Regions from separate parts of the Pararoseomonas sp. SCSIO 73927 genome, predicted to be linked through region 3. Evidence: predicted binding sites of a transcription regulator. Region 3 holds the regulator's gene; each other region holds the start of a gene.
What was found. Region 3 encodes LexA, which represses DNA repair genes until DNA is damaged. Its sites were predicted from a motif close to TGTTCTANNTANGTTC; they were not measured.
Positions count from the first base shown of each region.

Region 1: VQH23_RS20945 (S24 family peptidase) is a predicted target of LexA. The motif match lies at 5,047-5,062, and genes of this name have one in related genera.
Region 2: VQH23_RS06560 (PA0069 family radical SAM protein) is a predicted target of LexA. The motif match lies at 4,718-4,733, and genes of this name have one in related genera.

Region 1 covers NZ_CP146232.1:4,428,858-4,436,961, reverse strand. Annotated here, with positions in the region: gene VQH23_RS20965 (DUF6362 family protein) at 1-713, opposite strand, end outside; gene VQH23_RS20960 (DUF927 domain-containing protein) at 1,296-3,893, opposite strand; gene VQH23_RS20955 (hypothetical protein) at 3,886-4,248, opposite strand; gene VQH23_RS20950 (hypothetical protein) at 4,245-4,658, opposite strand; gene VQH23_RS20945 (S24 family peptidase) at 5,288-6,055, shown strand; gene VQH23_RS20940 (hypothetical protein) at 6,135-6,371, shown strand; gene VQH23_RS20935 (hypothetical protein) at 6,371-6,895, shown strand; gene VQH23_RS20930 (hypothetical protein) at 6,892-7,269, shown strand; gene VQH23_RS20925 (ProQ/FINO family protein) at 7,266-7,640, shown strand; gene VQH23_RS20920 (MT-A70 family methyltransferase) at 7,633-8,104, shown strand, end outside.
Region 2 covers NZ_CP146232.1:1,380,826-1,391,554, forward strand. Annotated here, with positions in the region: gene VQH23_RS06535 (hypothetical protein) at 1-495, opposite strand, end outside; gene VQH23_RS06540 (DUF6538 domain-containing protein) at 441-1,667, opposite strand; tRNA gene VQH23_RS06545 (tRNA-Gln) at 1,695-1,769, opposite strand; gene VQH23_RS06550 (4-(cytidine 5'-diphospho)-2-C-methyl-D-erythritol kinase) at 1,825-2,694, opposite strand; gene VQH23_RS06555 (tetratricopeptide repeat protein) at 2,709-4,373, opposite strand; gene VQH23_RS06560 (PA0069 family radical SAM protein) at 4,800-5,927, shown strand; gene VQH23_RS06565 (MarR family transcriptional regulator) at 6,031-6,588, opposite strand; gene VQH23_RS06570 (tripartite tricarboxylate transporter substrate-binding protein) at 6,835-7,812, shown strand; gene VQH23_RS06575 (carbon-nitrogen hydrolase family protein) at 7,823-8,854, shown strand; gene VQH23_RS06580 (phenylacetaldoxime dehydratase family protein) at 8,926-9,963, shown strand; gene VQH23_RS06585 (LysR family transcriptional regulator) at 10,100-10,729, opposite strand, start outside.
Region 3 covers NZ_CP146232.1:4,930,351-4,941,079, forward strand. Annotated here, with positions in the region: gene trpC (indole-3-glycerol phosphate synthase TrpC) at 1-580, shown strand, start outside; gene moaC (cyclic pyranopterin monophosphate synthase MoaC) at 577-1,053, shown strand; gene glp (gephyrin-like molybdotransferase Glp) at 1,069-2,274, shown strand; gene lexA (transcriptional repressor LexA) at 2,381-3,115, shown strand; gene VQH23_RS23315 (class I SAM-dependent methyltransferase) at 3,155-4,408, opposite strand; gene VQH23_RS23320 (hypothetical protein) at 4,408-6,366, opposite strand; tRNA gene VQH23_RS23325 (tRNA-Val) at 6,481-6,555, opposite strand; gene VQH23_RS23330 (N-formylglutamate amidohydrolase) at 6,759-7,637, shown strand; gene VQH23_RS23335 (lytic transglycosylase domain-containing protein) at 7,882-8,682, shown strand; gene VQH23_RS23340 (LysR substrate-binding domain-containing protein) at 8,690-9,598, opposite strand; gene VQH23_RS23345 (hypothetical protein) at 9,706-9,852, shown strand; gene VQH23_RS23350 (D-aminoacylase) at 9,976-10,729, opposite strand, start outside.

The DNA.
Region 1 (8,104 bases), 500 kb from region 3:
GTCGGGAAGTGCTCCATGGCGGCCTGGCACCGGCCGGACATGCTGCCGAGGAATCGGGTGATCCGCTCGGCCCGCTCCGCCACGGAAAGGGTGATCGGCTGGTAGTGGGAGGAGCGGATGTGCGGGTCGCGCGCCGGGCCTGGCTCGGCCGGGGGCACGATCGGGGAGACCTCCGGGACCAGCTGCTTCGTGTTCAGCGAGCCGGCCACCTGGCGCATGCGCTGCCACTCTACGGCCCAGGCCTTGCCGGCGAGCTGCTGGGTGTACAGCTCCTGGCAGATCCAGCCGATCGCCTCGGCAAAGCGGCGCTGCACCGTCCGGTGCTCCATGCCCAACTTCTCGCCGATCTGGCGCCAGCTCAGCAGGGGCTTCTTCTGCCGGACGGAGATCAGGGAGCGGAGGAGGACGATCCGGCGGTGGACCACGTGCTCCACCGGGATGATCCCGATCCACTGGAAAGCCTCGTCCATCTGGTCGATCTGCCGGGCTGTCGGGACCTTACGCGGCAGGTCATCGTCCCCGGCCGGAGCCGCATCGGCCATGGCCAGGGCCTCGGCCGGCCAGTTGGTGCGGAAGCCCGCGGGGAAGCAGCCGCGCCCGGGCAGCGCACGGAGAGTGTCCGTGGCGTCGCAAAGCCGCATCTCGACCACCTCGGTGTCGTAGATGGGCCAGGGCAGCTCGGAGGCCTGGGCGGCCTGGGGCTGGGTCGTCATGGCGGCGTCGGCGCTCCCACGCGCGAAAAGGCGCCCGCGGAGGACCGCGGCGCCGGATGGAGGATCTGGATCGGAAGGGATGGCGCTGTGTTCGACAGCGCGGTCCTGAAACGACGATGCGCCCGGGTCCATAAGGCCCCCGAGCGCATCTCGCCGCAGCGTGGGGCCAGCCCTACCGGAAAATGGGGAATCTGGGCAAGCGCGAACAGGCGCGGCCACCAAGCAGCGTGCAACCTCTGGTACGTTCACTCGACCCCCGGGCGGCAGGCCCCCGCCCGGCGCCGTTCACTTTTCGTATCACGCCTCTGCGATCTGTGCAGCACATTCCTTAGGCATGGGTCGGTTCAGAGCCAGGATCCGCACCGCGACCTTTGAAGATTGGGTGTTACCGGTGTTCCCGGTGTTACCACATTGTTTTCTTTAGTTGAACCTGGGAACACCATGGCTCGAAGGCGGTGTTCCCGGTGTTACCTTCGGGCCAGAGAGGTAACACCGGGAACACCTAAAAACTCGGTCGGTGTTCCCGACTTTCTCAATTCAAAACAGGGCGGTAACACCGGATACACCGGTAACACCGCATTTTCAGGACCAGCGATCCTCGTCCGCCTCTTCCGCCCCCGGCTCGTCCTGCATGCCCAAGATCGCGCCACTAACCCGGTACACGCGCACGTTGCCCTCACCCGGCACCTTCACGACGTCCGACGACTTGCCCTTCCGCCCAGCCGCCAGAAGACCCTGGCTTGCCAGCACGGCCGCAACCCGTTTTGGGTCCATCCCCTTGCAGACGTCGTTGGTCCAGGCCTGGGGAAGGATGAGGTACTCCCAGCCGTCCCTGTCCCCCGCGGGACGCCGGCGCCAGCCCGCCCGATTCGTGGTGCGGAGCACCTCCGGCGGCGGCCCCTCGGGGTTGCCCTGCCCGTCCTGCCGCACCAGGGGGGTGAAACGGCTCTCGCCGTGCGCTTCGAGGAAGGCCTGCACCTGGCTGATCGCCTGCTGGTCCTCGGTGGTCCCGGCCCCGCCCCGCTCCCGCAGCCAGGTCTTGAAGCACTCCCCGGCCGCGCGCACCGCCTCGCCCTTCGGCCAGGGCAGCACCCCCCACTCCGTGGCCATCTCCCCCGCGAGAGCGATAAGGGCGAAGCGATCGGCCACGGAGCGGACCTGGCCCGCCGCATCCTCAGGGACGTGCAGCTTGGCAAAGCTGGCCTGGGCCCCCTTCACCCGCGCCTCGAGGTCCCGCTGCCCCGAAACCCGGGCGCGGACCAGCTGGGTGAGGAAGGCGCGCCCGGCTGTCCCGTAGTGGGTCCGCGCCTGCAGCTGCAGGTGCTTCGCCAGGTCCCCGGGCCCGGGCATGGAGTGCAGGTTCTGGAACACCCCCATCCCGGCGCCGGCATTCGCTGGCAGGTTGACTAGGCGCACCTCGAGGCCGGCCATCACCTTCCGTTGCGCCTCCGCCAGCTTCGCGGCCAGAGTGATCTCCCCGGTGGAGAGGAACATGGTCCGCCAGGTCCTCGTCCGCCGGGCGCCCCCTTCCTTGCCCGCCCGGAGCTTCCCGGCGCCGTTCGCCAGCATGTAGATCGTGTCCGCCACATCGGCCGCGCTGGCCTGTCCCATCTCGTCCAGGATTAGGGCGGTGTCCGAGGTTTCGGACGCGGCGCTCTCCAGGCCGTTGGCCGTGGCGCGCCACTGGCGGACCTGGGCGCCGCGGGCGCCCTTTCCCCAGACAGAGCCCGCCACGTAGAGGGTGGTGCTCTTCCCGGTCTGACTGTCGCCCACGATGTGAATGCCGCCGCTGTCGCCGCCCACAACGTCCAGCAAGGGGGTGGCCAGGGCGGTGCAGATGGCTAGCGCCAGCCGGTGATTCCCGACGGCGAAGGCCGCCACGTTCGTCTTCCAGCCTTGCAGGTCGCCGGTCGGGAGGAAGGCCCCGTCCGTCCCCGCGTGATCGGTCTGCAGGATCACGGACCCGGCCGCGGGGCCGAAGGCCTCCCCGCCGGGCAGGATGAAGACCGGCTTGCCCTGGCTGGTATGCCAGCCGGTCCGGTCCACGCAGATCAGGCGCCGCTTGCTCCGCACACCGCCGATGAAGTTCCGCAGCAGGGTCTTCGCCCGCCCGCTGGGGGAGCAGTGCAGCCCCGCATCCTCCAGCTCCTCGGCGATTCGGCTGCCGTCGGAGTGGACCAGCCGCTTCGGCACCGACCACTGGTGCTGGCGGCCGTCTCGGTCCTTCCAGCGGATCACGAGACCCCAGGCCATGCCGGTTCCGTCATTCGCCTCCCCCACCACCTCGAACGCGGCGGTGACGAAGACGGGGTCGGTCTTCAGGACCTCCCCGTCGTCGTTGACGGTCGTGCCCTCGTAGAAGAGGCCGCCGTCCCGGAAGACGTACCCCGGCGGCAGTTCGGGCGGGTCAGCGTCGATCGCCTCCTCCAGCAGCTCCGCCAGCAGCACCTCCGAGACCGTCTCCGGCAGGGTGTCGGCCAGGTCCCATCCCTCCGGCCACTCCCGGGGGACCTGGACGATGGAGAAGGAGGCCGCCTTCGTCGGGCCGCGCGACGGCCGCGCCATGGCCGCCGCCTCGTTCACGTACCGCCGGCCCGGGTCATCCTGGTCCGGCCAGGCCACCACCTTCCTGCGGTGCAGGGGGCGCCAATCCGCCTTCTTTGCCTTGTTGCTCCCGCCCTGGCTGGCGATGACGACGTAGTCCGGGAAGCGGAGCCGCGCCGCCTCCGCCGTCTTCTCCCCCTCGACCAGCAGCACGGGCGCCTCCGGCCGTGCCGCGAGGTACTGCAGGCCATAGAGAGGAATCGGCGCCGCCGGGGCCTTCATGTGCCAGCGGGTCTGGTCCTGGGGGCGGCCCTGCCGGTCCGTCCACACCCGCCGGCCGTGGCAGAAGGGGGTGACGTCCTTGTGCAGCTTCTCGCCGACCTGCTTCTCGAAGCGGGCGACCACGAAGAGCAGGCAGCCCTGCGCGTCGCGGTACTCCCACATCGCCACGGCCTGCCCGAGTTCGGGGTGGTAGAGCTCCGCCAGCTTCGGCGCGGGCACCATGACGGGCATGCGCGAGGGCTGCCACTCCTCATCCCGCTTCTTCGGCGGCGTCTCGTGCGCGTGGCCGTTCAGGTCGCCGAGCGGAGCGAAAGGGTCGGTGCCGCTCTTGGCGGACTGGTGGATTTCAGACATGGCGACCCCCCAGGTCGATGCCGAGCATGTCGGCGAGGCGCCGGGCGGCTTCGCCCTGGCTCAGGTTGTGGATGGCGGCTGTGAGGCTGATGACGTCGCCGCCGCTGGCGCCGTCAGCGGCGAAGTCCGCCCATTTCCCCGTGACGAGGTTCACCTTGCAGGACCGCCCGGGCTGGCCGGTGAGATCCCCGCAGACCCACTCGTCCCCCTCCTTCCGCCCGCCGGGGAGCCAGCGGGCGCACAGGTCCGGCAGCCGGTGCAGCGCGACCCGGTTGACGGCCTGGAAGTCGATTGGGGGTGGGGACTGCGGGGCCGCCTGACGGCCGCGCGGGCCGGGTGCGTGCCCCCGGGTCATGGCGACCGGCGCCGGGGCTCACGCCCGCCGCGGCCCGAGGGGGGCTTGGGGCGCGCGGCGGACGGTCCCTCGCCCTTCACTGCGGGGGCAGCGGGCGAGCTCGGGGAATTGTTGCGGGCGATGGCTCCGGCAATCCGGGCAACCTTGCGGAAGCTTTCGGCCGCCTCATCGGCTTCGCGCTCGGTGTCGAGAGCATCGGCCGGGCAGATGCTTCCGTCAGCCAACCCGTCAAGGAACGAGACAGAGACATCTGCGCCCTCGCGCGCGCTCTCAGCAATGGCCGCGGCGAGCTCAGTGTCGTCAGCCGGCTCCACGAGAAGGATCGTGTAGCCGCACATCAACGCGATTTCGCGTAGCAGCGCCGGCTCCTTCGCTCGCGCGACGAGATCAACCAGCACGTCGACCGGCATGTAAGAATCAGGCTTGTGGTGGTTCGCGTAGTCGGAGAGCTGGGATTTGCCAACACGGGTCACGGTCTCGCCGGCGAGACCGCCTCCGACATGTACGACTAGATTGCCGGTAGCGGTCTTCAGCGCGGATAGCCGCTCGGGCGTGCAATGCCGGACCGGACTGATTCCGGGTGCAGAGCGTGCACGGCGGCCGCATCCTTGCCGCATGCGATCATTCATGACCGACGCCGCCGCACTGGAGAGCACACGACCGGAGCGCGCTTCCCGGTTCGTGCGAGCCGTAGGGGCTGAACAGGCAGCACTTCAGATCGGCGAGGACGAGGGCTCGAGAGGGGCCATTTCGTACGCGCCGGCCAATGGTCCGAAAACCATTGCGTCGCTCGTTCGAGAACCGTCGCGGAACAATCACCGCCTTCGCGGATGCGACGGAAGAAAATCCCGGTTCCTCCCACGAGGGAGCCGATCCGGCTTTCGGACAGCCCGGTGGAAGCGGCATACGCTTCGGCAAGGCTGAGAAGGTCATGGCGCCAGTTCATACCGACATGGTGCGTACTACGGTACGCGTTAGTCAAGTGCCGCGTGCTATTGTCCTCGCGACCGCTCGGCATGCGGCGCGTACTATGGCACCCATGTCGATAGAGACTCTCATCGCCCGCTTAGAAGAGCGCGTGAAAGTACTGCGCGCCTCCGACCCAAAGTTTTCAGAGCGCGCTTTCTTGCGAAATGCCGAACTAGACGAAGCTACGCTTCGGCGCATCCGAGATAGACGGCAGGTCCCAAGTCCTGCTGTTCTGGCCCGTCTTGAGGGTGCTTTCGGTACTGCCCCTGGATACCTCATTGAGGCCGTCACGGGCCGCACGGCCGTGGCAAACTCTCTCGCTCTCGAGGCGGTCTATGTTCGTGGCGCTGTGCAAGCGGGCGTCTGGCGGGAAGCGGTTGAGTGGGCGTCGGCCGAGTGGTTCCCGATCATGGTGCCAACCGACAAACGCCTGCCCGCGAACGTCGAGCGCTTCGGTCTGCTAGTACGGGGCAACTCGATGGATCGGCTCTACCCCGAGGGGACCGTGGTCGTCGTCGTGCGCTACCACGACCTGAGACGGCAGCCCCGGCCGGGAGATCGCGTGGTCGTGCTCAGGCGGAACCCTCGGACTTTCGAGTTTGAGGCGACCCTGAAGGAACTGCAGATCGATAAGGACGGGCGAGTGCTTCTATGGCCCCGGAGTTCGGCGCCGGAGTTTCAGGCGCCCTTCATCATCCATGGTGAGCCACAGGTAAACCGCCTCGAAGGCAGCTCACCCGCCGACTTTGTTCCGAACGAGGGAGAGGACAACGCAGAACTCATAATCACAGGGTTCGTGATCGGAAGCTACCGGCCGGAGGACACCGACCCACTATAAGCGCGTACTGTGGTACGCATTTTCTGCTTGACGAGTACGAAGGTACGCAACAGGCTGGGGCTTCACCAAGGAAGTCCCGATGCCTTCTCTGTCCCCACACCTGCCCAACAACCGTCTCCCGCAGCGTGGAGCTGCGCGCCGGCGCTGCGCTGAGCCGAAGCGCGAGCTCGACCACGACCTGCGCGTCGAGAGTGGCGGCCAGGGCTCCGTCCGCCTGGTCATCAACGGCACCGTCGAGGCGCTGACCGCGAACGAGGCCGCCCGCTTCGGCGCCATGATCATCGAGACCGCGCGCCGCGCGGGGGCGGTCGGCTGATGCGGCCGACCTGCTCCACCCCCGAGCGTGACGAGTTCCTGCTGGCGAACTGGTCGAACCTCGAGCTCTCGCTTGAGGCCCTGGCAGCCCGGATGAATGCGATGCCCGGGCCGCAGATCGCGGGCGGCACCACGGTGTCCTCCATGCGCAAGCGGCTGGGCCTGCCCTCCAACCGGCGGCCGGCGCCTTCAGCTCGTCGCCCGTCGCAGGTGCGCGCCGCGACGGTGTCCACCCGCGGGCCCGCCCTTCACGGCGCCTCCGGCGTCAAGGGCACGTCGCTCTCCACCTCGGAGAGCGGCGCGGACCTTCCGGCCGACAACGGCGACCGCGCCGAGGCCGAGGAGCTGTTCGAGAGCGGCCTCTTCGCTCGCGCCGTCGCCGCCCAGCTGCAGGTGGACGTGGGTCTCGTCAGCTGCTGGTACTTCGCCTGGAAGAAGCGCCGGCCCGCGCAGGCGGCGCAGCGCGCGGAGGGCATCGTCCCTTCCAACCCCGCGCCCGCGAGCAGCAGGGGCATCGCGGCATGATCGCGCAGGACCTCGTCCAGGCCGCCGATCTGGCGCTCTCCATCGTGCACCACCGGCCCAACCTGCTCACCGTCGCCCTGGACCGGCTGGCGGATGAGACTGACCGCCTCCTGGAGCTGGAGGGCGCCTCCGCCGGCCCCCTCCGGGATGCCGGGAAGCGCATCGCCAACCACCTGATCGTGGCGCGCGCCTACCACCGGGTCGCGCCGGACCAGGTGCTGGAAGCGCTGGACGACATCCGCAGGCAGGCCACGCTGGTGCTGCGACTGGTGGAGGTCCTCCCCCTCGTCCCGCCGCCTCCCCTTCCCGCGGCCTGGAACGCCCCGCCGCAGGGCCGCCACGGCCTCTACGTCATCCCGGGGGGCCGGGCATGAGGCGCCGCTTCTACAACACCTGGAGGGCGGACCGCGCCCGACTGGCGGCGGTCTACCCCGCCGCCTTCCCGGGGCGGAACCAGGACCGCCCGGCGCTGTCGCGCGGGATCCGCGACCAGCTGGTCGCCACAGGCATGATGACCCGACGGCAGGCGGGCGACTTCCTCTCGGAATGGACCCGCCGCCCCCGCTACCTGCAGGCCATCGTGCAGGGCGGCCGGCGCGTCCACCTGGACGGGCGCCCGGCCGAGCACATCACCGAGGGCGACCAGCGCTACGCCGCCCGTGCGCTCGAGCAGCTGCGGTACGTCGGCCACGTCTCCCGCCGCCCGCGCCAGCCCGGGGCCACGATGGAGGCCGCCCATGTTTGACGGCGCCGCCCCCGGCGACGGGCCCGCCCTCGCCTACACCCCCGACCTCCTGCAGCACGCCGGCGTGGCCTCCTGGCCGTTCGGAGAGCTCCGGCGGGGCTGGTACCGCACCATCCTCGCGGACCCGCCCTGGGCTTTTCGGCTCCACTCCGACGCCGGAGACGCGAAGAGCCCGCAGCACCACTACAACTGCATGGACCTGGCCGACATCCAGGCCCTGCCCGTCGCCGACCTCGCGGATCCCGAGGGCTGTGCCCTGGTGATGTGGGCGACGGCTCCCATGATGCCGCAGGCCCTGGCGACCCTCGCCGCCTGGCACTTCGCGTTCAAGACGATGGGCACCTGGGCGAAGCGCAGCCGGACCGGCGGCGCCTGGGCTTTCGGCACCGGCTACGTGTTCCGCAGCGCGGCGGAGTTCTACCTGGTCGGCACGCGCGGCCGGCCGGAGCTCGCTGCGAGGAACG
Region 2 (10,729 bases), 1.9 Mb from region 3:
GACCAGGGTAGTTCCAGCGACGTAGCGCTTCTCGACATGGTCGCCGAATCCGCTGAAGACCGGCCCGTGGAAGATGGCGGTAAGGCGATCATCCTCGAGCTGCCTGCGGTCAATGGTGGCGTTGGCCTTGACGTACTCTTTGGTGAACCTGACTGCCACGAAGGGTGTGAGACCCTTCCGGTCGATGGCAAGCTGCTCGCCAACGAGGGTCTGCAGGCTTGTGAAATGCTTGTTGATCGTGGCTGGTGCCATACGGGGAACTTGCGGGGCATCATCAGGGTCGGTTCTGTTGACAACTGCGGTGCACGACGACATCGCGTCGTCCTCGTTCGCCGCGAGGATGGCCTCGCGGGCAGTCATGTTCCGGTACCGCTCGCCTTTGCCGTGTTGGCTTGGCACACGGCTTAGCTCCGTCACGAAATCCTGGCAGGTTCTCCTCGTTATCGCGTTGATCTCAAGGTCGCCACAGAGTTCGCCGAAGAGACGCCTGGCCACGTTCTAGTCGCGGATTTGCTTCGCGCCGACCTGATCGGCTGGGCGGGCTTCAATTGAGGGTATGGCAGCCGCAGACGCCTCATGAAGCGGGGTGCAAATGCAGGATTGCCCGCTTCCGCAGGTGCTGCCGGTGTCACCACCTCCTGTTCGCCGTCGCTCACCGACGTCACCGCCGTCTCCACGATGCTGGCGTCGAGTGTCACTCCGGGAGTACCATCGGCAAGACCGCTCTGGATGAACAGGTCCATTACCGGATCGGCCTCGGGCGCCGGGTACTTCCCACGGTCACGTCGGGCGTCGTCACGCGCGACTTCGGCCAGCACTTGGAGCGCATACCGAAGCATGATGCGCCGTGTTGCGGGCTCGAAGGTCATGCCCTCCTCGGCCTCGAACCTCCCCAGGTGCTCCTCCGCAAGGTCGGTGTCGTTGGCCAGCAGCGCCCTTTCGAAGAAGCGGGCCCGTCCTTCGGCGACAGCCGCACGCCAGGCCGTCTCGCCCAGCAGGCTCGTCCGTATCAGCGACTTGTCCGCGCCTGCGACCAGGGCGGAGGCCAGCTCCCCGGCCGCGACGCCATAGGACTTGCCAGAGGTGTCAGAGCCGGGCGCGAGCGCCTCCGTGAGGCGTGCCAGCAGTCCGAGAGGGAGAGGTTGGCCGAGAACGCCCGGCTGTTCCGCGAAGGCGCAGAGATCCTGACCCAGGTTGCCTCCGATGGTCCACTCCGCCACTAGGGCATCGCTGCCCCTGACACCGGCTGGCCGGGCAGCCCGCTCTGCCTCGCTCCAGGTGACAACGCGTTTGCGGAAGGCCGAGAGGGCCTGGCCAACCGTACCAATCTGCCCTGCCGTCGCGCCCATCGGCACCGCCACCAGTCGCTCGAACTCAGCGTCGAGAGGAGCGGCACGAAGCACCGCGACCCCCCTGTCACCTGTCCCCAGGGCTATCTGGATGTCCCGAAAACCGCACGTGGAATCGTCGGTTCCAAAGTGCCGCAGCAGGCCCTGGGGCAGCCGCCGCCGCCAGATCCACCGGCCGCCCCGCAGGGCGAGGTGGACGGTTCGGCGCCGCGGCCGCCGCCGGGTGGCGTGGACCGTTGTGTGACGCTGTTGTGTGACATCGATGTGTGACACGGGCCGCCGAGCCGCCTCCAAGGGCTGGATCGCCGACGCAAACACCTGAAATCAAACTGAAATCCGATTCGCTGGTTGGGGCGCCAGGATTCGAACCTGGGAATGGCGGTACCAAAAACCGCTGCCTTACCGCTTGGCTACGCCCCACCGGAGCCGGCCGGAACATGTCCTCCCGCGCGGCCCGCGTAAAGCCCTCCGGTGCCTATCCGTGGCGCACCGCTCCGCCCCAACGCCACCAGCCCCCGGGCAGCTGCCCGGCCGCGCGCTCCGCCGCCCCCGCATCGGCGAACAGCGCGAAGCAGGTCGCGCCGGACCCGCTCATGCGCGCCATCAGCGCCCCGGGCAGGGCGCGCAGCGCCGCCAGCACTTCGGCCACAGGGGGGCACAGCGCGACCGCTGGCGGCTCCAGGTCGTTCCGCAGGGCCGAGAGGCCCGCCGCCAGCCCCGCCGCGTCCGCCCACCTCTCCGGCAGCGTCGCGGCGGGGGAGAACCCGCCCTGCCGCGCCCTGAAGATCGCCGGCGTCGCCACGGCCACGCGCGGGTTGGCCAGCACCATCCCGAAGCCCGGCAGGGCGGGCGCGGGCGCCAGCACCTCCCCGATGCCCCGCATCAGCGCCGGGCGGGAGGCCAGGCACACCGGGACATCGGCCCCCAGCCGCAGCGCCAGCGCCTCCAGCCGCGTCGCCTCCATCCGCAGGTCCCAGAACCGGTCCAGCACCCGCAGCGCTGCCGCCGCGTCCGCCGAGCCGCCGCCGATGCCGGAGGCGACGGGAAGCCGCTTCTCCAGCCGCAGCGCCACGCCCGGCAGATCGCGCCCCGCCGCCTCCGCCAGCAGCCGCGCGGCCCGCAGCACGAGGTTGTCCGGCTCCGCCGCCAGCCCGCCCGCCTCCGGCCCCTCGATGGACAGGGTCAGCCCCTCGCCGGGCGCGGCGGTCACCCGGTCCGCGGCGCCGGCGAAGACCACGAGGCTGTCCAGCAGGTGGTAGCCGTCCGGCCGGCGCCCGGTCACGTGCAGGTGCAGGTTGACCTTGGCGGGCGCGTTCTCGGCCAGGGTTCCGGCCGCTTCCGGCATCGAGAGCACGGGCGTCAGCGCAGCGCGGCAGCGGCGGCGGGCAGCCCGTCGCGCATCTTCGCCTCCAGCCGCCCCGTCTCGTCCGGCTCCGGGTCCAGCCCCAGCGCCCGGCGCCACTGGAAGCGCGCCTCGGCGTGCCGCCCGGCCGCCCAGTACACGTCGCCCAGGTGGTCGTTGATGGTGGCGTTGCGCGATTCCAGCTCCGCCGCCTTCTCCAGCCAGATGATGGCGCCCTTCACGTCGCCCAGGCGGAACAGGGCCCAGCCCAGGCTGTCCGCGATGTTCCCGTCCCCCGGCCGGGCGGCCACGGCCTTCTCGAGCATCGCCCGGGCCTCCTGCAGCCTCTCGCCCCGCTCCACCCAGCCGTAGGCCAGATGGTTCAGCAGCGCGGGCTGGTCCGGCGCCAGCGTCAGCGCCTGGCGAAGGTCCGCCTGCGCCCCGCTCCAGTCCCCCGCCTGCTCCCGCGCCATGGCGCGGGCGTGGAACAGCGGCCAGTCGGCGGGGCCGGGCTGGCCCAGCCGGCCGATGGCGGTGCCGTAGGCGCCCACGGCCTCGGCACCCCGCCCCTGCCGGCGCAGCATGTCTGCCATGGCCAGCTGCGGCTGCGGCGCCTCCGGGTGGGACTCGGCCAGGCGGCGCAGCAGGGCCATGGCCTCCTCGCCCCGCCCGAGCCGGCCGAGCAGCGCGGCCCGGCGCAGCGCGACGAAGGGCGCCATCCCGTCCTCGGCCGGGATGCCCTCCAGCACCGCCAGCGCGCCCGCCACGTGTCGCTCGTCGGCCATGCTCTCGGCCGCGAGGATGCCCGCGGGGGCGAAGCCCGGCCGCAGCCGCTGCGCGAGGCGGGCGAGGATGAGGGCGAGCTCCGGCGCCCCCTGCCCGCGCAGCGCCGCCCCCAGCGCCACCTGCGCCTCCGCCATCCCCTCCACCGGGGAGGCGACAGCCCGGCCCGCCAGCGCCGCCCGGCGCGCGGCGGGCCCGGCCGTCATCGCGATGTCGTCGGAACCCACCGCCATGGCGTCGAACAGCCGCGCCCCGTCCACCTCCCGCCCCGAACGGGCCAGGATGCCGGCGGCGATGGTGGTCAGCCGCATGTTCGGCTCCTCCGCCTCGGCCACCGCGATGCGGATCAGCCGCTCCGCGTCCCGCGGGCGGTTGGCCACGTCGGCGATCATCGCCCCGTGCAGCGCCGCCACGCCGCGCAGCGGCCCGCCCTCCGTGAAGGGGCGCAGCGTGGCGAGGGCGGTGTCGGTGCCTCCGCGTCCCGCCTGGGTCCAGGCCAGCAGCAGCGGCTGCAGGATCTGCGCGCTGCCCTGGCGCGGCAGGGCGCGGATGCGCGCCTCCGCCCGCTCCCACCGCCCGGCCTGGGCATCGGTGCCGGCCAGCAGCAGGGCGGCCAACTGGCTGTCCGGCAGGCGCCGGGCCAGGCGCACCGCCTCCGGCCGCCCGTCCATCACGGCGGCGTTGAAGGCGCGGGTCAGGATCTCCGGCTCGTCCGGCTCGGCGCCGAGCGCGGCCAGCAGCGCCTCGGCCGCCACGCCCGCATCGCTCTCGTTCGCGGCCAGCCGGCCGGCCAGGTAGGCGCCGAACACGCCCTGCGGCTCCGGGCCGGGCGCCGCCGCCGGCGGCGGGGAGGGCCGTCGCGCGGGCCCGGAAACGGAGGAGGCGGCCTGGGCCAACACGGGCGCCACCTCCTCGGCCGGGGCCAGCCCACCCGGCCCGTCGCCGGCCGCGCATCCCGCCAGCAGGGCCGCTGCGATCAGGGCCGCCCGGCCGCCCGGCCCGAGCCCGACGCCCGATGCCCCCGCGAACCACTTCCTGACGTGGCTTGGGCCCCTGCCCGGGCGGGCTAAGGGGAAGGACCGCGGGGATACCTCGAAGGCCATCATGCGACGCAGCGTAGGATCACCTGCCCGTGAGACGCCAGCCTTGCCTTGCTTCCGCCACTCTGTCGTCACCCTGCGTTACATTCCCGTGATGCTGGGTTCGGGCAGAGCTGCAGTGCCCATCACGATTCTCACGCATCCGTTCTCTCAATGTTCTTGACGGGGTGCCCCACCTGCCCCCAAATCACGGGGAACACAGAGAGAACGCGATCGGAGGCCACCATGCCGGACGGCAGCCTGGGCAGCCCCCTTCTGAACCGTGGCAGCACCTTGCCGGGCCTCCGGCGCGGCCGCGGCGCCTTGTCCAACCCGGCCAACCGCTTCGAGCGCACCCGGGCCGACGCCTTCGACGACGGCTGGGGCACCCTGGCCGAGGCGATGGCCGACCTGCCGCCGCTGGCCACGACCCTGACGCGGGACGCCTCCCGCTCCGCCCTCTCCTGGAACGACAGCCCGGACCTCGGCTTCGACCGCTCCATCAACCCCTACCGAGGCTGCGAGCACGGCTGCATCTACTGCTACGCCCGCCCGGCCCATGCCTGGATCGGCCTCTCCCCGGGCCTCGACTTCGAGTCCCGCCTCCAGTTCAAGCCCGAGGTGGCGAGCCTGCTGGAGAAGGAGCTCCGCAAGCCCGGCTACACCCCCCGCCCGATCGCGCTGGGCGCCAACACCGACCCCTACCAGCCCGTGGAGCGCACCCTCGGCCTGACGCGGCAGGTGCTGGAGGTGCTGGACCGGCACAACCACCCTGTCACGGTCGTCACCAAGTCCGCCGGCGTGCTGCGCGACCTCGACATCCTGTCCCGCATGGCGCAGCGCAACCTCGTCCAGGTCTGCCTCTCCGTCACCACGCTGGACCACCGCCTGGCCCGCATCATGGAGCCCCGCGCCGCCACCCCGCTGCGCCGCCTGGCCGCGATGCTGGAGCTGCGCCGGGCCGGCATTCCCGTCGGCGTCCTCGCCGCGCCGATGATCCCCGGCGTGAACGACGCGGAGCTGGAGAAGATCCTGGAGGCCGCGCACGCCCACGGCGCCCGCGCCGCCGGCTACGTGCTGCTGCGCCTTCCCCTCGAGATCCGGCAGATGTTCGAGGACTGGCTGAACGCCCACATGCCGGACCGCGCCGCCCGCGTCCTCGCCCTGGTCCGGGAGACCCGCGCCGGGAAGACCTACGACTCCCGCTTCGGCATCCGCCAGACCGGCACCGGCCCCTACGCCGACATGCTCGCCCGCCGCTTCGCCGTGGCGATGAAGCGCCTGGGCCTGGACGGCGCGCGGGAGAACGGCTCGCTGGACTGCAGCGCCTTCGCGGTGCCGGGGGCGGAGCCGCGACAGCTGGAACTCCTCTAGGGGCAGGCGGCCCCGGTCGCGGTCCCGGACGGGCGGCAACCGGGGGCGGAGCCGCCTGTACCGCGGCCCCTACCCGTGCAGGTCCGGCACCACGGCCGATCCGTCACGGGAGAGGATCCTGCTCCCGGCTCCGCTTGGCCGGGCGCATCAGCTCCCGCACCTTTTCCCCCTTGCGGCCCATCCGCGGCACGTTGTGCCGGAGTTGCCGGAGGGCATCGATCAGCCCCTCGATCTGGACCGCCGAGAGGCCGTCGGCGAGCCTGGCATGGCGCTCCATGATCTCGCCGAACATGGCGCCGTGCAGCGCGCTGCCCTCCGGGGTCAGCGTCACCGCCAGCTTGGTCCGTGCATCCCCCTTCATCCGCTCGATCCGGACGAGGCCGCGCCCCTCAAGGACGCGGAGCGTGCGGCTCACCGCGGCCTTGTCCAGCTCTGCCTCCGTGCTGATCGCGTAGGCGCTGGCCGAGCCCTCGGACGCCAGGAAGGCGAGGATGCGCCACTCCAGCAGCGTGATGCCGTAGCGCTCGCGGAAGAAGACGTTCGCCGACTGCCGCAACTCCGCCACCAGCTTGGTAAGGAGGATCGGGAGGTAACGGTCGAAATCCACCACCTCGGCCGGATTCTCCACCCCGAGGGGCCGTGGCCTGCGCCGTTCAGCCATCTGTCGCGATCACCCGCTCCGGTCCTTGCCCCCGTACCATCACGGCTTCAAACCCGTTGCCAACGGGTGTCAAAACAACTATTGAATAAGCAACAAAGAGGGTTGCCGCCCGTGGCGGCGACCCGCGGAGGACATGTCGGGCGACACGCGGCGCCGAACGGCGGGGCAGCCCTGGGCGCGCGGAACCGCGCCGGCCCTGCCGATGATGGAACGTGATCTCGCAACGGGAGAGGAGTGCTCATCATCATGCTGCGCCGGCAGTTCGTCGGGATCGGCCCCGCCCTGGGGGCAGCGCTGGTCTCGACCCCCTCACGGGCAAGATCGCTCGATCTCGTCCGCATCGTCACGGGCTTCCCGCCGGGCGGCACAGCCGACACGGTGGCCCGCCGCGCGGCGGACGGCCTCCCGCCCTCCTACGCCCGCTCCGCCATCGTGGAGAACCGCACCGGCGCGGGTGGGCAGATCGCGGCCGCCGCGATCAGGAACGGCTCGCCGGACGGCAACATCCTCCTGATGACGCCGCTCGGGGTGCTGACGCAGCACCCGCACACCTACGCGCAGGTGCCCTACGATTCGCTCACCGACTTCGCCCCGCTCTCCTGCGGCGCCTCCTTCGAGTTCGCCTGGGGCGTCGGCCCCACGGTGCCGGAGGAGGTGAGGACGGTCCCGCAATACCTCTCCTGGTGCAGGGAGAACCCGGGGCGCGCCAGCTTCGGCTCCCCCTCCGCGGGCACGACCCCGCACTTCATCGGGATCATGCTGGGCCGCGCCGCGGGCGCCGAGATGACGCATGTCGCCTATCGCGGCACGCCCCCGGCCATCCTCGACATGATCGGCGGCCAGATCCCCGCGGTCTGCGGGCCGGTCGGCGAGTTCCTCCAGTACGTCAAGGCGGGCAAGTGCCGCGTCCTGGCCACGAGCGGCGCCGCGCGCAGCCGCTTCCTGCCTGACGTGCCGACCCTGGTGGAGCAGGGATATGCCGACCTCGCCTTCGAGGAATGGTTCGCCTTCTTCGGACCGGCCCGGACCCCCGCCGAGCGCGTCGAGGAGTTCGGCCGACTGACGGCAGCGGCGCTCTCCGCGCCCGCCGTGGCGCAGAGCTTCGCCGTCCAGGGCCTGGAGGTGCGGCTGAGCAGCCCCGAGGAGCTGCGCGCCCGCGTCGCGAGCGAGCACGAGACATGGGGACGCATCGTGAGGGCGGTCGGCTTCACGCCGCAGAGCTAGGGGGACGGCGATGCCGGGCCAGGCCAGGAGAACCTACCGGGTGGCGGCCGTGCAGGCCGCCCCGGCCTTCCTCGATCTCAGGGCCTCGGTCGCCCGGTGCATCGGGCTGATCGACGAGGCGGCCGAGGCCGGGGCCGCCCTCATCGCCTTTCCCGAGACCTTCATCCCGGGATACCCCTGGTGGATCTGGCACCACTCGCCCGTCTCGTCCTTCCGGCACGGCTTCTTCGAGCGCTACTTCGAGAACGCGCTGAGCTACGATTCGCCCGAGGCCGGGATGCTGGCCGATGCGGCGGCGCGCCGGGGCGTGGTCGCCGTCTTCGGACTCGCCGAGCGATCCGGCGGCAGCCTCTACATCGGCCAGTGGGTCGTCTCCTCCTCCGGCGCGACGCTGCTCCGGCGCCGCAAGCTGAAGCCGACGCACGTGGAGCGGTCCGTCTTCGGGGAGGGGGCGGGGGCTGATCTCGCGGTGGTGGACAGCGAGCTCGGCCGCCTCGGCGCGCTGAACTGCTGGGAGCATCTGCAGCCGCTCTCGAAATACGCGATGTACGCGCAGAACGAGCAGATCCACGTCGCGGCCTGGCCCAGCCTCTCCAGCGGGGAGGGGCGCCCGGTCTACGCGCTCGGGCACGAGGTCAACAACGCCGCCAGCCAGGTCTACGCCGCCGAGGGGGGATGCTTCGTCCTGGCCCCCTGCGCCGTCGTCTCGCAGGAGATGGTGGACACGATCTGCGTCGACGACAGCCAGCGCGCCGCCTTCGCCAGGGGCGGCGGCCGGGCCATGATCTACGGCCCGGACGGGCGCCCCCTCTCGGAGCCGCGGGATCCCGAATGGGAGGGCCTCGTCCTTGCCGAGGTCGATCTTGGCCGGATCGCGCTCGCCAAGTCCGTCGCGGACCCGGCCGGGCACTACGCGCGGCCGGACGTGACGCGGCTGCTGCTGAACCGCGCCCCGGCGCCGCCCGTCATGGACTGGAAGCCGGCCGAGGACGCCCATCAGGCCGCGGGCTGGGTCTCCGCGGAGGAGCCCCGCGTCCCCTGAGGGCGCGCCCGAACTCGGGCGCCCCCTCTTCCCGCTGGCTGGCGGCCATCACACCCGATCGAAGGTGACAGATGCATCCAGAAGAGCCCCCGGCGCCCGCCGGCCCAGGGCCCCGGGCGGATTGGGAACCGCCCTACCCCGCCCACTCCTCCCGGTTCGGGAGCGAGGTCCGGGATCCCGTCATCTCCTACGTCGCGTGCCAGTCCCGCTCGGAGGATGCGCTGAGAGAGGCAACCAACCTCCTGGAGCAGTTCCTGGGCAGGGCGGAGGGCCCGGACTTCCACGAGCGCTCCGCCTTCCGGGACGAGCACGGCTTCGTCAACGAGGTCTTCGCCTGCTACTGGCTCGACCGGGACCGCTACGACGCCTGGACCACCGCCAGCGGCTTCGCGGTCTGGCTGCACCACCCGGACCGCCTCGCCTCCGAGGTCGGCGTGTGGCAGGAAACGATCCTCGTCTCCCTGGACCGCCTCGAGACGATCGCGGGGCGTCCGGACTACGGCATCGCCCGGGCCGCGGCCAACCCCGGCGAGACGACCCGGGCCCACGCCTATTTCGGATCCATGCGGCACCGGATCGGCGCGGCGGCGCGGGCGCCCCTGGACACGCCTCTGGACACCCCCTTGCCGCACCGGCCGGCCGCGGCGGGCCGCCCGACGCACGGGTTCCTCCTGCGCGTCCGGCCGCCGGCGAACATGGCGGTCATCAGGTCGGGGCAGGACTGGACAGCCGTGGGGGGCGACGAACTCAGGACCTATCTGGACGAGGTCCACCCGAGGCTCCTCGAGGGCATGGCCTTCCTGCGGGACCAGCCCGCCGCCACGGGCTGCCTCTCGTGCCGGTTCATGACCGAGAGGGGGCCGGACGGAGGCGAGGCGTCGAGGTCTTCCGGCCTGGCGATGTTCCTCTCGCTGCGCCACCTGGAGGAGTGGTCGAGAGGCCATCCGACGCACCTGGCCATCTTCAACAGCTTCTGGGCGATGGTGCGGAAGCACTGGGACGGCAGGAACCTCCGCCTCTGGCACGAGGTCTGCGTGCTACGGGAGGACAATCCGGACTTCGTCTACGTGAACTGCCACGAGGCGACCGGCCTGCTCCGCTGGTTCTGATAGGGGGCCCGTTCCGCGTCCGCTCCGTGCCGCCCAGGCCGCGCCCGGTCGGCCCCATGGGGCGGGCCTCCGCCCCGCGCTTCGGCCGCGCCACGCGCAGCGACCGGGACGGGTGCGAGACCGGCCTCGGACGCGCTCACGGTGGGGCGGGCTGAAGGAAGCGGTTCCCGCGCAGCCGCTCGACCGCGAGATCGACGAAGGTGCGGATCTTCGCCGAGGGGCGCCCTCCCCCGAGATGCACGACGTGGACGGGGACGGGCGGTTCCTCGTGCTCCTCGAGAAGGAGGGCGAGCCCTCCCTCCGCCAGCGCGGGCGCGACTTGGTAGGAGAGCAGCCGCACGATCCCGTGCCCGCCCAGGGCGGCCTCCAGCGCCGCGTCCACGGTGTTGCAGACGAGCCGGGGCCGCAGGCTGACCACCGTCCTCCGCTCCGGCCCGAAGCGCCACTCCGGCAGCAGGTCGATGCCGGTCGATCCGATCACGGCGTGGTCGCGCAGGTCGCGCGGCGCGGCGGGTGCGCCGTGCCGCGCCAGGTAGGCGGGGGCGGCGCAGAGGACGCGCCGCACGCTGCCCACCCTCGCGGCCATGAGGCCGGAATCCGGGAGGTGGCCGATGCGGATCCCGACATCCGCCCCTTCCTCCAGCATGTTGATGACCCGGTCCACGAAGAGCGCGCGCAGGGTCACCCCGGGGTGGCGGGCCATGTACTCCGTCATGACGGGCAGGACGTGCAGGCGCCCGAACTGGACGGAGGCGGTGACGGTCAG
Region 3 (10,729 bases):
GCCCTTCGACCCCGCCGGGATCGCGCGGGCCTATGAGGCGGCGGGCGCCACCTGCCTCTCCGTGCTGACGGACGAGCCCTGGTTTCAGGGCACGGCGGAGCATCTCCGCCAGGCGCGCGAGACGACGCGGCTCCCCGTGCTGCGCAAGGATTTCATGGTGGACCCCTGGCAGGTCTTCGAGGCTCGGGCCATGGGCGCGGACGCCATCCTCATCATCATGGCGGCCGTGACGGACGAGATGGCGGAGCGGCTGGAGGACACGGCGCGCGGGCTGGACATGGGTGTGCTGGTGGAGGTCCATGACGAGGCGGAGCTGCAGCGGGCGCTGGGCCTGGAGACGCGGCTGATCGGCGTGAACAACCGCGACCTCCGCAGCCTGAGGACCGACCTCGCGGTGACCGAGCGCCTGGCCCCCCTGATCCCCGCGGACCGCATCCCCGTGGCCGAGAGCGGCATCCGCACCCCCGAGGACGTGCGCCGCATGGCCCATGCCGGTGCCCGCTGCCTGCTCGTGGGGGAGCACCTGCTGCGCCAGCCCGATCCCGGCGCCGCCGCGCGCCTGCTGGTGGAGGCGGCTTGAGCGGCCCGCTCACCCATTTCGACGCCGCCGGCCGGGCGGCGATGGTGGACGTCTCCGCCAAGGCCGAGACGGTGCGGGAGGCGACCGCGAGGGGCCGCATCACCATGCGCCCGGAAACCCTGGCCCTGATTGCGGAAGGCCGGGCCGGCAAGGGCGACGTGCTCGGCGTGGCGCGGCTGGCCGGGATCATGGCCGCCAAGCGCACCGCCGAGCTGATCCCGCTCTGCCACCCCCTCCCCCTCTCCTCCGCCTCCGTCGAACTGGAGCTGGCGGAGCCGGACGCGGTGGAGATCACCGCCACCGTCCGCACCGCCGGGCGCACCGGGGTGGAGATGGAGGCGATGACGGCCGTGACCGTGGCCGCGCTGACCGTCTACGACATGGTGAAGGCCGTGGATCGCGCCATGCGGATCGAGGCGGTGCGCCTGACCCGGAAGTCCGGCGGCAAGTCCGGCCTCTACGAAGCCGACTAGGGAAGGCCGGACAGGATGATCCCCGTCGCCGAGGCGCTGGAGCGCATCCTCTCCGCCCTCATCCCCGCCCCTGCCGAAACGGTCTCCCTGCCGGAAGGCTGGGGCCGGGTCCTCGCCCGTCCCGTCCTCGCCCGCGTGACCCAACCGCCTGCCGACGTCTCCGCCATGGACGGCTACGCGCTGCGGGCGGCCGATGCCGCAGCGGGGGCGCGGCTGCGCGTGATCGGCAGCGCGCCCGCCGGGCACCCCTTCGCCGGCGCGGTCGGCCTGGGCGAGGCGGTGCGGATCTTCACCGGCGGCGCGGTGCCCCCCGGGGCCGATTCGATCCTGCTGCAGGAGGACGCGACGGCCGGGGACGGCCTCGTGACCCCCACCGAGGCCGCGCAGAAGGGCCGCCACATCCGCCGGGCCGGGCTGGACTTCGCCGCCGGCGACGCGGTGCTGGAGGCGGGCCGCCGCCTGAGCGCCCGCGACATCGGCCTGGCGGCCGCGGCGAACCACCCCTGGCTCCACGTCCACCGGCGCCCGCGAATCGGTGTCCTCGCCACCGGGGACGAGATCGCCCTGCCCGGCGACCCCATCCCGCCGGGCGGCATCGTCTCCTCCAACGCGCACGCCCTGGCGGCCCTCGTCCGGGCCTCTGGCGGGGAGCCGGTGGTCCTGCCCATCGCCACCGACGACCGGGATGCCATCGCGGCCGCCGCCGAGGCCGCAGCCCGCTGCGACCTGCTGCTGACCACGGGCGGCGCGAGCGTGGGCGAGCACGACCTCGTCCAGTCCGCCCTCGCTCCCCAGGGCTTCTCCCTGGACTTCTGGAAGATCGCCATGCGGCCGGGCAAGCCGCTGATCTGGGGCGACCTGCGCGGCACACCGATGCTGGGCCTGCCGGGGAACCCCGTCTCCGCCCTTGTCTGCGCCGTGATCTTCCTGATCCCCGCCCTGCGCCGCCTCTCCGGCCTGCCGGCCGGCCCGGTGGAGACCCGCACCGCCCTGCTGGGGCGCGACATGCCCGCGAACGACCGTCGCCAGGACTACGTTCGCGCCGAACTCGCCCGCGCCGCGGACGGAACCCTGACGGCTACTCCCCTCGCCGTGCAGGACAGCTCCATGCTCGCCGCCCTCGCCCGGGCCGGGGCGCTGGTGGTGCGCCCGCCACATGCTCCGGCGGCCCCGGCGGGCTGTTCTATCGAAATTGTGGACCTTTCTTCTCTCGGCGTCTGAGGAGCGGCATTGACCGACGCGGAAGAACTTTCATAGAACTTCCGGATGGGTTGCCCGTTTGTTCGTGTGAACAAGCCATGCCCGCCTCCAGGGAGACGCCCAGACCATGCTCACCCGCAAGCAGCACGAGCTGCTCACCTTCATCGACAAGCACCTGCGGGACACCGGCTTCTCCCCCTCCTTCGAGGAGATGAAGGAGGCGCTGAACCTGAAGTCGAAGTCCGGCATCCACCGCCTGATCACGGCGCTGGAGGAGCGCGGCTTCCTCAAGCGCCGCGCCCACCGCGCCCGCGCGCTGGAGGTGATCCGCGTGCCGGAGAGCCTGTCCCCCCGCGCCGCCCAGGCCGTGGCCGCCGCGCCCCTGCCGGCGCCCGCGCCCGCCTTCGCGCCGAACGTCATCCGCGGCAATTTCGCCACCAACCTTCCCGGCGCCGTCCGCACGGCCAACGACGCGGCGGCCGTCCACCTGCCGCTCTACGGCCGCATCGCCGCCGGCCTTCCGATCGAGGCGCTGCGCGACATGGGCGAGAGCGTGGAGGTGCCTGCCGCGATGCTCGGGGGCGGCGAGCACTACGCGCTGGAGGTTTCCGGCGACTCGATGGTCGAGGCCGGGATCCTGGACGGCGACACGGTGATCATCCGCCGTGGGGACACGGCCGACAACGGCGCCATCGTGGTGGCCCTGGTGGACGAGAACGAGGTGACGCTGAAGCGCCTGCGCCGCCGCGGCAACTCCATCGCGCTGGAGGCGGCCAACCCGCGCTTCGAGACCCGCATCTTCGGGCCGGACCGGGTGAAGGTGCAGGGCCGGCTCGTCGGGCTGGTGCGGCGCTACCACTGATGGCCGGGCGCCGGGGGTTCGCCCCCGGCTCTGCCAAATTCAGCCCGCCTCGTCGGACAGGAGTTCCACCCCTTCTAAGACGGCGGTGAAGCCGGCCTCGCAGAACAGCCGGACCTCCACGCCGCTCAAGTTCTCGGCCGCGTCGAATGTCAGCGAGGCCGTCCAGCCCTCGACAATAAGTGCCTCCCCTTGAACGGTGCGGGCTGCCAAACGGGCGGTGCCGCCTCCGGCGCAGACATCCATGACCGCATCCCCCCTGGCCGCCGCGCCGGGGCGGAAGCGCAGGCGCGCGGTCCAGCGTCCCCGCGCCAGCGGCAGGTACGGGCCGAACAGGCCGGTCCCTGGTGTCCCGTCGAGGATGATGGCCCTGTCCTCCCGCCGGCCGATGCCGGTCTGCAGCCGATCGTCGGTGGCGGGCAGGTGCATGGCCGCTTTCGTGAGGCGCCGCGCTTCCCAAACCGTGGCCCAGGCCGGGTCGGCGCAGGGAATGCAGTCGCCGGCCCATCCGGCGCGGGCCAGGGCACGCCGGAAGTAGCTCTCGTGAAATCCGAGTTCCATCCAGCCATTCTTTCGGATGGCCCAGAGGGAGTTGCCGTCCAGCCGCACGCCCCAGGGCTGGGGGAAGTCGGCGGTGATCGGCTCCCCGCCGAAGAAGATGCGTCCGCCCTCTGCCACGCGGGCCTGCAGGGCCCGCAGCAGGCGCAGGTGGTCGGCGCAGTGGTGGAAGCACTCGAAGAAGAGAACGGCGTCGAAGGTGTCGCCGCCCTTCTCCGCCCAGAAGAAGTCGTCGTTCACCACCTCGACCGCGAGTCCTTCCCGCGCGGCGCGGCGGCGGATCAGTTCGCAGAAGCGCGGCTCCACGTCCACGCAGGTGACGTGGTGGCCCAGCCGCGCCAGCTCCAGCGTCGTGTTGCCCCAGCCCGGCCCGAACTCCAGCACGCGCGACCCCGGCGGCAGCGCCATGGCGCGCAGCGCGAAGTCGATGCCCATCAGGTGCTCGCCGGCGGTGGTGGCGCTGCCTGTGGAGTACGGGAAAGGCCGGCACAGGGCGGCCTCCACGTCCAGCGGCGTCGCTTCGTTCGCCAGTGCGTAGTCCCGGCCGGCGATGGTGACGTAGATGCCCATTTGCGCCTCGCGATAGGCGTCGGAGAAGGGATCCTCCGGCATCCCAGCAGGCGGGTCGATGCGGAAGGTGCCGAAGACGGCGCGCATAGCATCGTCCGAAACCCGCTCCGCCCGGTCGCATTCGGCCAGGGCCTCGTCCAGCTCCTCCAGGCTCCGCAGCACACGCATCACGGAGCCTCCGGCCCGTCGTCGCAGGGATCGTCGATGATCCCCATGGCCACCCAGGGCTGGGTTTCGGAGTTCGATTCGGCCGAGGGAACGGAGGTGCGGATCTCCAGCGCGTCCCCTCGCTCCCGGATGGAGCGGGCGACCTGCCGGCGCATCAGCGTCTCGAACAGCTCCAACCGCTCGCCGTGGCGGGACAGGACCTCCCGCACCTCAGGCCGGGAGGAGCGGCGGAGCGCCGCGAAACCGCGGAGCGAGAGGCCGGCGGAATAGTTCCAGAAGCTTCCGTGGGCGTGGCGCCCGCCCGTCTCATCCGTCGCGTCCACCACCACCCCGTCCTGCCTCACCGGGCCGCCAAGGTCGACGGCATGGGTGCCGAGCGCATAGGCGCCGAGCGCCCGGTCCAGCGCGGGCGCGATGCGCGGGTCCTCCAGCGCCGTCGCCGCGCGGGCCAGGGCGAGCACGGCGGCGGCGTGGCAGTCCAGGTAGGGCGGCTCACCCTGGCCCATGGGGAAGACGGAGACCTCTCCTCCGGCGGCGTCCCTCATCGGCCGCTCGAAGGTCAGCAGCGCGTCCACCGCGCGCCGCAGCGCCTCGTGGTGACGGGGGGAGCCGGTGACGGCCAGGGCGTCCACCAGCCCCATCACCACGAAGGAGAGCGGGCGGGAGAAGATGGCGCGCGGGTCCGCCGCCGCGGGGGCGAGCATGTTCTCCTCATAGGCCGCGAGGAGCTGGTCGTGCATGCCCAGCGCCTCCTCCACCACCGGCCCCGCGGCGTTCCCCGCGCGGGCGAGCATGCGGGCGCGCCGGGCGAAGGCCGCCAGCTCCACGCCGTAGTCGTAGGACAGGGAGAGGTCGATCGGCTGGCTCGGCGCGGCGGCCGCCTCCGCGCCGATGATGGCGGCCATGTCCTCCACCCGGTCGTAGAAGCCGCCGGAGGTCAGCAGCTTCGTCTCCTCGGCCGAGATCCGGCCGCCGCGGTGCGCCCCGGGGAAGGCGTGCTCGGCCACCACCCAGTGCAGCTTCCCCTCCTCCCGCGCGACAATGCTGAGGGCCGAGAGGCGCCCGGGCTCCCGCGGGAGGGAGTGGATGGCGGGCGAGAAGCCGCGCATGAACCGGTCCCGCGACATGGACCAGTAGGGGGCGCCCCGGATCGGCAACAGACCCTCGGCGGGCTCCGTCGCGCCGGCCACGATCGGCGCGGCGCCGGGCTGCCGGGCGCGCACGGTGTTATAGACTATGCCGAGCTCGCCGTGGGTGAGTTCGTCCGTCGCGATCGTCAGCACGAGGTCCGAGACGGTCAGGCCCGGATCGAGGTCGAGCGACACCTCTGCCCGGAAGACCGTGCTGCGCGCGTCGAAGCGGTAGGCATAGACGAGGCGGCCGAGCCGCAAGGTCTGTCCCTCATGCGCGAAACACAGGTCGCTGGCGTGGGAGAGCTCTAGCAGGTCGCCGCGATGCCGCACCTCCCAGGCATCGATCGCGTCCTCCACGTCCAGGGTGCGGTCCACCCCGGCATGGGTGAAGCGCACGTAGTTACCGGTCAGCATCACGTTCCGGGCGGTGCGCCCGTCATGGAACCGCATGCCGACGGTGACGACCCCGCGCGGCAGGTCGCAGGTGATGTCCATCAGGCTGTGGACGAAGCGCGCCCGCGCGCCATCGTTCTCCACCGCCTCCAGCCGCACCGCGCCGAGGCGGCGATACACGTAGGGGCCGCGGCAGAGGTCGCGCAGGAAGCCGAAGGTGGCCTCGACCGCCTCCGGGTAGGCCCACCAGACGGAGGGGATGGAGAGGAACTCCAGCACCTTCGCGTTGTCGTCGGACCAGAACCAGCGGTCCCCGTCCATTGCCTCCTCGGTCTCCGCCACGGCATGCCGCTCGCCGAAGCGCGGGCCGACGGGCCGCATGAGGTGGCGGACGATGAAGGCGGCGTAGGGAAGCGGGTCGGTGATCAGCACTGGCCTGGCCTGGACGGCATGCAGCGCTTGTAACCGGGATCGGGCCGGGAAGACGAGGCCTGCGCCGGCCTGTGCCGCGCAACCCACTCCGAATATGAGAGAAAAGCAGGCGGATGGTGGGCGCAACAGGGATTGAACCTGTGACCCCCACCGTGTCAAGGTGGTGCTCTCCCGCTGAGCTATGCGCCCATCCGCCGGGTCCGCCAGGCCCCAGAGGGCCGCGGCGTGGCGGCCCCTTTAGCGTGTACCCCGCCGCGCAGCAAGCCCGAAGGCGGCCTGCGGAAGTGCCGCCGCGGCGGGACGAGCATCCCGCGTGCAGGATCCCCCGAGCAGAATCCCCCGAGCAGTATCCCGCGTGACAGGCGCGCCCGGCTGTGGTGATTCAGGAACAGATGGACCTTCCGATCGAGGCCGCGCCCGAGGCCGACGCCCCACCGCCTTTCCAGCTGATCCGGCCGCGTGACCAAGCCGCGCCGATCGTCCTCGCCTCGCCCCATTCCGGCCGCCACTACCCAGCCGCCTTCCTGGCGGAGAGCCGGCTGGACCCCGTCGCGCTCCGCCGCTCCGAGGACGGGTTCGTGGAGGAGATCTTCGCCGACGCGCCGCGGCACGGCGTGCCGCTCCTCGCCGCAACCTTCCCGCGCGTCTACTGCGACGCGAACCGCGAGGCCTGGGAACTGGATCCTGGCATGTTCGACGGGCCGCTGCCGGACTTCGTCAACAGCGCCTCGCCGCGCGTCGGCGCAGGGCTGGGCACCATCGCCCGGGTGGTGGCGAGCGGCGAGCCCGTCTATCGCCGCCGCCTCTCCTTCGACGAGGCCGCGCACCGGATCCGGGCGCTGTGGGAACCCTATCACGCCGCCCTCTCCGGGCTGATCACGGAGACGGTGCGGCGCCACGGCGCCTGTCTGCTCATCGACTGCCATTCCATGCCCACCATCCCCGGCGAATCCGGGCGCTCGGCGGACATGATCCTGGGTGACGCCCACGGCACCGCCGCCGCCCCGCGCGCGACGCGGATGATGGAGGAGGCGCTCACCGCCCTCGGCTACCGGCACCGGCGGAACGACCCCTATGCCGGCGGCTACGTCACCCGCCACTACGGCCGCCCGCGGGAGGGCGTTCACGTGATCCAGCTGGAGATGGCGCGCAGCCTCTACATGGACGAGCGGCGGATCCAGCGCCTGCCCGGCCTGGCCACGCTGCGGGCGGACATGGAACGAATGCTGGCGCGGCTGGTGGCCGAGGACTGGTCCTTCCTGCGCGCCTGACCTGAGGCCGTGGCGCGGCGCGCCCGCTCGGCCAGAGGTGTGGTTCGGGCAAAAAAAAGGCGGTGCCAGAGGCACCGCCGAGTTTAGGGAGGAAACGTCCAAGAAAGACAACAACGCGACAACATCGCGTTGCTGCGATGCACAAAGTAGTGGTGCCTCCCCGATTCCGCAAGGGCTTTTTCGCATCGCACCATCACGGAAATGAGAGTCGCCCCGCTGGCACGCGGCTTGAGCTGTGGATGCCATGCGCCTCCTTGCCCTTCTTCTCGGCCTGCTGCCCGGCCTAGCCCTGGCCCAGCCCTCCCCGACCGCCCTCTGCCGGGCCGCCATCGCCTCGGCTGAGCGGGAATATGGGCTTCCCGCAGGGCTCCTGGCCGCCATAGGCCGGGTCGAATCCGGCCGGCGCGATCCTGCAACCGGCGAGAGCGGCCCATGGCCCTGGACGATGAACGCCGAGGGGGCCGGCAAATTTTTCTCCTCCAAGGCGGAAGCGGTTGCCGAGGTGCGGCAGCTCCGCGCCGGGGGGATGCGGTTGATCGACATCGGCTGCATGCAGATCAACCTGCACCACCACCGCGATGCCTTCGCCTCCCTCGAGGACGGCCTCGATCCCCTGACCAACGCCCGCTATGCCGCGCGCTTCCTCAAGGGGCTGCACGCCGCGAGCGGGGACTGGATGGTGGCGGCGGGCCACTACCACAGCCACACCCCCGCCCGGGCAGAGGCCTATCGTGCCCAGGTGGCCCTGCGCCTGCCGGAGGAGCAGCGCCAGGCCGGCGCCGCCCCGGCCTGGCAGCCCGGCTGGTCCGGCGCGCCCGCCGGATCGCGCTTCCCCGCTACCACCGCCTCCACCCCCGGCATGAGCATCCGCGCCGCCCCGCCGCCCACCATCATGCGGGCGGGCACGGCCGACTCCGGCGAGCGCAGGCGCGGGCTGGACGCCTACCGGGCCATGGCCATCCCGCTGGCCGTTCCGTCGCCCGTTCCGCTGGCCGTCCGGGCAGCGCCGATCCCCTTGCGCGGCCTCCAGGGCGGGCGTGGCTAGGGGCGCTTCACGGCGCGCGGCCCGTCGCCATCGCGGGCACCGCGCCCCGGATTACCCCGGCCACCTCCTCCAGGGCTTCCGCGCGCGGGTCGGAAGCGCGAACCAGCAGCACCACCTCGCGCCCCAAGCCTTCGGGCAGGGGCGCGTACTCCACGAGCCCCTCGACCGGCCCGAGCGTCGCGGCGGCCATGGCCGGCATCAGGGAGGATCCCTCACCCGCCGCGACCATGTGGCGCAGCATCTCGAGCCCGGTCGCGTGCCGCGCCCCGGGTGGGGCGCCCATTCCGCAGGCGGCCAGGGTCTGGTCCCGCAGGCAGTGGCCCTCCTCCAGCAGCAGCAGCTCCCCCTCCTCGGGCATCCCGGCCGGCGCCCGGGCCGGCCGCCCCGATGGCTGCATCAGCAGGAAGGGCTCAACGAAGAGCGGCAGGGCACGCAGTGCCGGATCCGCCGAGCCGGCGCAGCACAGCGCCGCGTCCAGGGAGCCCGCCTTCAGCGACTCCCGCAGCTCGGCGGTTCGCGACTCCGCCAGCACCGCGCGCATGGCGGGGAAGGCCTCTCGCAGCGGGCGCAAGATCCGGGGCAGGAGGTAGGGACCGAGCGTGGGGATGGCGCCGAGGCGGAAGGAACCTGCCAGCGGTTCGCCCCCTTCCGCCCGCGCGGCCAGCAGCAGGGCCCGTGCCTCGCGCACCACCACGGCGGCGCGGGCCAGCACCGCCTCCCCGCGCGCGGTGACGAGGACGCGGCCGGGCAGCCGCTCGAAGACGGCGACGCCGAGCAGCCCCTCCAGCTTCCGGATCTGGGCCGAGAGGGCGGGCTGGGACACGCCGCAGCTCTCCGCCGCGCGGCCGAAATGGCGCTGCTCCGCCACGGCGAGCAGGTATTCCAGGTCGCGAAGGGACAGGCCGGCGAGGGACATGGCCCATCCATAACCCGTCCCTATCGATTAATGAATAGGACTGTATTGGTCTTTATCGCGCCGCTGGGCGATCTCCCCTTTGGTGTAGCGCGGAGGCGGGCGGCAGCATGCGAAAGACGACCAGGCTGGCCCCGGCGCCCACGGCCCGGCGCAACGGCGGGCGCCGGCGCGGGGCGATGAGCCCGGCCGGGCGCGCCGCGCTTCGCCTCCTGATCCAGCTCGTCGCCGCGCGCCGGACCGGGCCGACGCCCTGACCGCCCCTGCTGCCCGCGCCCCCTGGCCCGGCCCCTGACACGGGAAAAGGCTTGAGAGCCCGCCCGGACCGGCACCTGCCCGCGACGCCCAGCGCCGACGGGCTGCGCTTCCGGGCCGGAGAGTCAGCGGTTCCGCGTCAACAGCCGCCCCGGCTTCTCCCCCGTGGCGCCTCCCCGCCTGTCACCCTGCGCGGCGAGGTAGGTGGGAACGCCGTTGCACCACACCTCCTCGATCCCCTCGCTGATCTGCTTGGGGCTCTCGAAGGTCGCGCGGTCCCGCACCGTGTGGGGGTCAAAGAGGACGATATCGGCGTAGGCGCCCTCGCGCAGGACGCCGCGATCCACCATTCCGAAGGTCTCGGCCGCCTTGCCCGTCATCTTGTGGACCGCCGTCTCCAGACTGAAGAGCTTCACGTCCCGCACGTAGTGGCCGAGCACGCGCGGGAAGGTGCCCCAGAGCCGGGGGTGCGGGTGCGCGTCGTGCGGGATGCCGTCCGAGCCGATGATGGACATGGGATGCGCCATGATCCGGCGCACATCCTCCTCGTCCATCTGCCAGGTCACCTGCCCAGCCGGCAGCAGCCGCGCGGCGGCGGACCGGATGTCCGTGTTCCAGCCGCGGGCGATGTCCTTGATGTACTTCCCCGCCATCTCCGGGTGCGGGATCGACCAGGTGACCATCACCTCCACGTCGTCGCGCAGCTTGTCCGGCATCAGCACGGTGGAGCCCGCAGGGTAGGGATAGACGTCGTAGCTCACGGCCTGGGTACGCGCGTACTCCGCGATCAGCGGCAGCGTCTGGGTGGAGCGCCCGTAATTCTCGGGCATGGAGCACTTGTGGTGGCTGATATGGACGGAGACGCCGGCGCGCTTGCCG